Regions from separate parts of the Nonomuraea sp. NPDC003754 genome, predicted to be linked through region 3. Evidence: riboswitches for the same ligand, from Rfam matches in the RefSeq annotation. Region 3 holds a riboswitch; each other region holds the start of a gene.
What was found. A riboswitch is a leader RNA that binds a small molecule or an ion and turns the genes downstream of it on or off. The one in region 3 is predicted to bind thiamine pyrophosphate.
Positions count from the first base shown of each region.

Region 1 (2,258 bases), on a different contig from region 3:
TCCTTGTCCGGCAGGCCGAGGTGCTCCTTCGGCGTGACGTAGCACAGCATCGCGGTGCCGTACCAGCCGATCATGGCCGCGCCGATGCCCGAGGTGATGTGGTCGTAGCCGGGCGCGATGTCGGTGACCAGCGGGCCGAGGGTGTAGAACGGGGCGTCCTCGCACAGCTCGCGCTGCAGGTCCACGTTCTCCTTGACCTTGTGCATGGGCACGTGGCCGGGCCCCTCGACCATCACCTGGACGTCGTGGGCGTGGGCGATCCGGGTGAGCTCGCCCAGCGTGCGCAGCTCGGCGAACTGCGCCTCGTCGTTGGCGTCGGCGATCGAGCCGGGACGCAGCCCGTCGCCGAGGGAGAAGGCGACGTCGTAGGAGGCGAGGATCTCGCACATCTCCGCGAAGTTCTCGTACAGGAAGTTCTCGCGGTGGTGCGCCAGGCACCAGGCCGCCATGATCGAGCCGCCGCGCGAGACGATGCCGGTCGTGCGCCTGACGGTGAGCGGCACGTACGCCAGCCGCACGCCGGCGTGCACGGTGACGTAGTCGACGCCCTGCTCGCACTGCTCGACGAGGGTGTCGCGGTAGATCTCCCACGACAGGCGGGCGGCGACCCCGTCGACCTTCTCCAGCGCTTGGTAGAGGGGGACGGTGCCGATGGGCACGGGGGAGTTGCGGATGATCCACTCGCGGGTGGTGTGGATGTCGCGGCCGGTCGACAGGTCCATGACGGTGTCGGCGCCCCAGCGGATGGCCCAGGTCATCTTCTCCACCTCCTCCTCGACGGAGGAGGTGACGGCGGAGTTGCCGATGTTGGCGTTGATCTTGACCAGGAAGTTGCGTCCGATGATCATCGGCTCGCTCTCGGGGTGGTTGACGTTGGCCGGGATGACGGCCCTGCCCGCCGCCACCTCCGCGCGGACGAACTCCGGGTCGACGCCCTCCCTGGCCGCGACGAACTCCATCTCCTTGGTCACCACGCCGCGGCGGGCGTAGGCGAGCTGGGTGACGGGCGCGCCCGCCGCCCTGAGGGGGTCGCGGCGCCGCCCGGCGAACGCGCTGGTCCCTGCGCGCTTCCACGCGTTCTGGTCGCGGTAGCCGTCGTCGAGGGGCTGGACCTGGCGGCCGCCGTACCGGGCCACGTCGCCCCGGTCGAGGACCCACCGCTCGCGCAGCGGGGCCAGGCCGCGGGTGACGTCGGTCTCGACCTCCGGGTCGGTGTAGGGGCCGGAGGTGTCGTAGACGGTGAAGCTCGTGCCGTCGGACAGGCTGATCCGGCGCATCGGGACCCGGAGATCGCCTTGGTAGATCTTGGAAAAACGCGCGCCACTCATCGCGCAAACTCCCTTCGCCGGCATTACCCGGAGCAGGTTCTGGCGGTCGGCGGCTGGTCAGCCGTCCTCTCAGCCCGGTCACACCGGGCTCCCGCGTTGGTCGGCGCCACCGTAACCCGATCACCGGGGGCGCGCGCAACCCCCGATCCGTCCAGGTGTCCGAAAACCCCGGGGGCGAAGGGCCCGCCCTGCGGCCGGAACCGGACGAGACGGACGGCGCAGCGTACGCAGGTCGGCGACGCAGTAGGGTCGCAAGCGTGAGCGAAACTTCCGCCCCTTCGTCAGCGGAGGACCGGATCTGGACGGTTCCTAACCTGCTGAGCTTCCTGCGCCTGTTGGGTGTGCCCGTGTTCCTGTGGCTGGTTCTCGGGCCCCAGGCCGACGGCTGGGCGATCGGGCTGCTCATGGTCGCGGGATTCACCGACTGGCTGGACGGCAAGATCGCCCGCGCGTGGAACCAGACCAGCAGGCTGGGCCGCATCATCGACCCCGCGGCCGACAAGCTCTACGTCTTCGCCACGATCCTCGGCCTGGTCCTCAGGGACGTGATCCCCTGGTGGCTCGTGGCGATCATTCTCGCCCGGGAAATCTTCGTCGGATGTTTCTTTCCCGTGCTCCGCAAATACGGCTACAAGGCACTGCCCGTGCATTTCCTTGGCAAAGCAGCCATGGCCAACCTCATGTACGCCTTCCCGCTGCTCTTCCTGGCCTCTCATACCGGCTCCTGGTATGCCGATACTGCGAGGATCATCGGATGGGCGTTCGCCATCTGGGGAACGGGTCTGTACTGGTGGGCGGGCGTGTTGTATGTGGTACAGGTGCGCCGGCTCATCACCGCTGCCAGGGATGAGCTGCGCGATCCCCGGCAAACTGCGAAGAAGGAGTGATCGGGTGAAGGCGGTCGTCATGGCAGGTGGGGAGGGCACGCGG
Region 1 covers NZ_JBSGJX010000059.1:34,579-36,836, reverse strand. Annotated here, with positions in the region: gene thiC (phosphomethylpyrimidine synthase ThiC) at 1-1,328, opposite strand, end outside; TPP riboswitch at 1,321-1,433, opposite strand; gene ACWEVS_RS42005 (CDP-alcohol phosphatidyltransferase family protein) at 1,586-2,215, shown strand; gene ACWEVS_RS42000 (sugar phosphate nucleotidyltransferase) at 2,220-2,258, shown strand, end outside.
Region 1: it holds a riboswitch for thiamine pyrophosphate, as region 3 does, so the genes downstream of both, thiC (phosphomethylpyrimidine synthase ThiC) here and ACWEVS_RS31650 (purine-cytosine permease family protein) in region 3, are expected to answer to the same signal.

Region 2 (2,258 bases), on a different contig from region 3:
GTGTCCCAGTGCTCCACGCGCAGCCTGGTGTGGAAGCGGCGCGACCACCAGGCCGCGCAGTCGCCGACGGCCACGACGTTCGGCAGGGAGGTGCGCAGGTGCTCGTCGGTGACGACGCCGTTGTGCAGGTCGATGTCGGAGCCTGCCAGCCACTCGACGGCCGGGCGGACGCCGATGCCCGACACCACCACGTCGGCCTCGACGAAGTCGCCGTCGACCAGGCGCACCCCGCCCTCCTCCACGGCGGCGACCATGGTGTCCAGCCGCAGGTCCATGCCCTCGTACCAGGGGACGGTGTCGCCGCCCACCTCGGGCCCGAGCACGTGCGCGAGCGGGGCGGGGCCCGCCTCCACGACGGTGACCCGGCAGCCGGCCGTACGGGCGGCCGTGGCCACCTCCGCGCCGATCCAGCCCGCGCCGATGACCGTGACCCTGGCGTCCGCCACCAGGCGGGCCCGCAGCTCCAGGGAGTCGTCGAGCGTGCGCAACACGTGCTGGCGGCCCTCGCCGGGCAGCCTGATCGGCTCCGCCCCGGTGGCGATGACCAGGCCGTCGTAGCCGATCTCGCCCTCGGTCGTCTCCAGGACCCCCGCGCGCAGCCCCTTGGCCGACACCCCCGGCCGGTGCTCCACCCGCATGGCCTCGAGGTCGGAGTCGACGAAGCTGGAGTCGGCCGTGCCGAGCAGCACCGCCTTGGACAGGGGCGGACGATCGTAGGGCCGGTGCCGCTCCTCGCCGACCAGCGTGATCCTGCCGCTGAATCCACGAGATCTCAGCGCCTCGACGCTGCGTATGCCTGCCAGTCCGGCGCCCACCACCACGACATGATTCACGCTCAGACCATAACCAATCCGGCGCCGGTCACCAGGGTCCGGGCCTTGAGTAGGCTTGTTCGCGGAAGACGCGCGGGAGTCCGGCCGTACCGGGCTGAGAGGAAGGCTGTGACGGGCCTTCGACCGCAAGACACCTGATCCGGGTCATGCCGGCGAAGGGAGCGAGATGCATCTGATCGTGGGCGGCGGCGTGGTTGGCCTGTCCGTCGCCTGGCGTCTGGCGCGCGCGGGCACGCGTGTCACGGTGATCGACCCGGCCCCGGCGCGTGGCGCCTCCCACGCGGCCGCGGGCATGCTGGCCCCGGTCAGCGAGGTCTCCTACACCGAGGAGTCGCTGCTCAGGCTGGGGCTGGCGGCGCTGGAGCGCTGGCCCGCCTTCGCCGCGGAGCTGGAGGCCGACAGCGGGCTGCGGCTCGACTACCGCGCCCAGGGCACGCTGGACGTCGCCTTCGACACCGACGACCTGGCGGCGCTGGACGAGCTCGCCGTGTTCATGGACAAGCTCGGGCTGCCGGTGCGGCGGCTGACGGGGCGCGAGTGCCGCCGCAGGGAGCCGATGCTGGCGCCGTCGGTCAGGGGCGGCGTGCTGGCCGAGGGTGACGCGTGGGTCGACCCCAGACGCGTCACCGCGGCCCTGCTGGCCGCGCTGGAGAAGGCGGGGGTGGCGCTGGTGCGGCGGCGCGTGGCCGCGCTGGTCCGCGACGGCTCGGCCGTGGTGGGCGTACGGCTGGAGCCACCCTCGGCCGCCACCGGGAACGTTCCGGCGGACGCCACGGACGGCGGGCCGGCCGACTCCCCGAACGGCAGGCCGATCGACGCCTCGGACGACGGGCGCGCGGACGCCTCGGACGCCTCGGGTGATGTGCTGACGGGCGAGCGGGTGGTGCTGGCGGCCGGCGCGTGGAGCGGCGGGCTGACCGACCTGCCGGTGCGCCCGGTCAAGGGCCAGATCATGCGGCTGCGCTCGCCGTCCCCCCTGCTCGGCACCTGCGTGCGCGGCGTGGTCCACGGCTCGCCCGTGTACCTGGTGCCGCGCGGCGACGGCGAGCTCGTCGTCGGCGCCACCCAGGAGGAGCTGGGCTTCGACACCACGGTGACCGCGGGCGGCCTGTACGAGCTGCTGCGCGACGCCAGGGAGCTGGTCCCCGGCATCACCGAGCTGCAGGTGGCCGACGTCGTGGCGGGACTGCGGCCGGGCACCCCCGACAACCTGCCGCTGATCGGCCCGTACGGCCCCGGCCTCACCGTCGCCACCGGACACCACAGGGGCGGCGTGCTGCTGGCCCCGCTCACCACCGCGATCCTCCACGGCGAGGAGGGCGAGCTGGCCGCCCTGTGCGCGCCGCAGCGGTTCCAGACAGCCGGACAAGGAAGTGACTGATGCACGTGACGATCAACGGGGCCGCGCACGAGGTGCCCGACGGC
Region 2 covers NZ_JBSGJX010000017.1:81,108-83,365, forward strand. Annotated here, with positions in the region: gene ACWEVS_RS22115 (NAD(P)/FAD-dependent oxidoreductase) at 1-833, opposite strand, end outside; TPP riboswitch at 896-1,011, shown strand; gene ACWEVS_RS22120 (FAD-dependent oxidoreductase) at 1,000-2,214, shown strand; gene thiS (sulfur carrier protein ThiS) at 2,214-2,258, shown strand, end outside.
Region 2: it holds a riboswitch for thiamine pyrophosphate, as region 3 does, so the genes downstream of both, ACWEVS_RS22120 (FAD-dependent oxidoreductase) here and ACWEVS_RS31650 (purine-cytosine permease family protein) in region 3, are expected to answer to the same signal.

Region 3 (2,258 bases):
CACGGCTGGCGGGTGAAGCCGAGCGCCGCGCGGGCGCCGTCCCAGATCGCGGCCCACCACGGGATCGTGGACGGGGCGGCCAGCAGCCACCACGCGCAGAACCCGAGCGCCCACGGGACCGTCATGATCCAGCGGGAGGGGGCGCGCTCGCTGGTGTTCCAGGTCCTGCCGCTGCCGAGCAGGAAGTAGTCGACGACGAGCACGCCCAGCATCGGCACGAAGACGGCGCCGATGATGCTGAGGAAGGCGCTGTAGGAGTTGACGTCGACGAGGAGCGCCACGCCGATCGTCACGACGCCGAGGGCCACCGAGAAGACCCGCCGGTCGACGCGCGGCATGAGGTTCTGCAGCGACATGGCCGTGGAGTAGACGTTCGCGAACGACTGGTCGGTCTCGCGCAGCACCAGGATGCCGAAGAACAGCGCGCCCAGCGGCGCGGCGACGAACGGGCCGAAGACCGCCGTCGGGTCGTTCAGCACGGCGTCATGGCCGGCGATCGCGACCGCGTAGACGCCGATGGCCAGGCACGCCACCTGGGCGATCGTGTAACCGCCCACCACGCCGGTGAAGGCGGCCGAGCTGCGGCGCGAGTGCCGGGCGAAGTCGGCGGCCAGCGGTACCCACGAGACCGACAGCGCGATCACGAAGTCGACGGCGGGGGCGAAGGCGTCCCACGAGCCGCCGGCCGGCGCTGGAGCCCGCTGCAGGAGCGCGACCGCGAACCAGACGGTCGAGACGATCACGCCGATCGTGACGACCCGCCTGATGAGCCTGATCGCACCGAGCGGGTAGATCGTCAGCCCGGTGGTGATCACGCCCGCCACGATCACCCAGACCGCGTACGGCACGGCGTCGCCGACGATCGCCTGGGCGCCCATGGCGATGACCCACAGCTCGAAGGCACCCCACCCGAGCATCTGGATGATGTTGAGCACCGTGGGGACGTAGGACAGCCTCGCCCCGAACAGGCCTCTGAGCAGCACCATCGCCGGCTGTCCCGTCTGGGCGCCGGGGATGGCCGCGAGGCCCACCATGGCGGTGCCGATGAGACTTCCCACGACGGTGGCGGTGACCGCGGCGGTCATCGTCAGCGGGTTGTCGTCGAGGAGAGGGTTGATGAGGAAGAGGGCGAAGGAAAAACCCAGGAGGCTGACCCCGAGGTTGGCCCAGAAGGCGCCCTGGTCGAGGACGCCGAGGGTTCTGGGCGGGGCCTGGTCGAGGGTCAGCGGTACTTCGGCATGCTTCGGATCGACGACATGCGTCATCGCACGCTCCCTACGCCGGCATTACCCGGACAGGTTCATGCGGTCGGCGACGCCTGGGGGTCGCCCTCTCAGCCCGGCCATGCCCGAGCTCCCGCGGTTACTGGTTTGAGGCGAATTATTACATCTCGTTCCTTTTTGGCAACCACCCCCTACCCGCCTCCCCACCCCTCCCGCAAGCCCACACCACCGAACCGGCCCTCCCGGAGAAACCCCGACCACCCGCCCACACCACCGAACCGGCCCCCCGGCCACCCAGGAAGACCCTGCCCACGCCCCCCTACAACCGCGACCGCACGCCAGTACCGGCCTCCCCAAGAAACCCCGGCCCGCGCCTCCCCAGCCACCCCGGAAGACCCTGCCCACGCCCCCCTACAACCGCGACCGCACGCCCGCACTGGCCCCCGAGAAACCCCGGCCCGCGCTTTCTTCGCAGTTCCGGGAGGTTGTGGTGGGGCGGGTCCGCGAGAATGGGGACATGACCGTTCCCGAAATCGACGTCACCGACGTGCCCGCCGGAGCCTTCCTGCTCGACGTCCGCGAGCCCGAGGAGTGGACGGCGGGCCACGCCCCCGACGCCACCCACATTCCACTCGGCGAGCTGCAGGCCCGCGTCGACGAGCTCCCCTCCGGCCCCGTCTACGTGGTGTGCAGGGTCGGCGGTCGGTCCGCGCACGCCGCCGCGTGGCTCAACCACATCGGCCGCGACGCGGTCAACGTCGGCGGCGGCATGCAGTCGTGGGAGCTGGCGGGCAAGCCCCTGGTCAGCGAGAGCGGCCGGCCGCCGTTCGTCGCCTGACGCCACCTACGCGACATCCGCCGCTGGACGCCGCCAGGTGACGTCCGCCGCTCGACACCGCCTGTGTGACGTCCGTCGCTGGACGCCCCTGTGTGACGTCCGTCGCCTGACGCCGCCAGGTGACGTCCGCCGCTAGACGTCGCCTGTGTGATGTTCGTCGCCTGACGCCGTCTACTTGAGCAGCTTCGACATCCGCC
Region 3 covers NZ_JBSGJX010000031.1:52,576-54,833, forward strand. Annotated here, with positions in the region: gene ACWEVS_RS31650 (purine-cytosine permease family protein) at 1-1,265, opposite strand, end outside; TPP riboswitch at 1,256-1,370, opposite strand; gene ACWEVS_RS31655 (rhodanese-like domain-containing protein) at 1,741-2,061, shown strand; gene ACWEVS_RS31660 (Fpg/Nei family DNA glycosylase) at 2,233-2,258, opposite strand, start outside.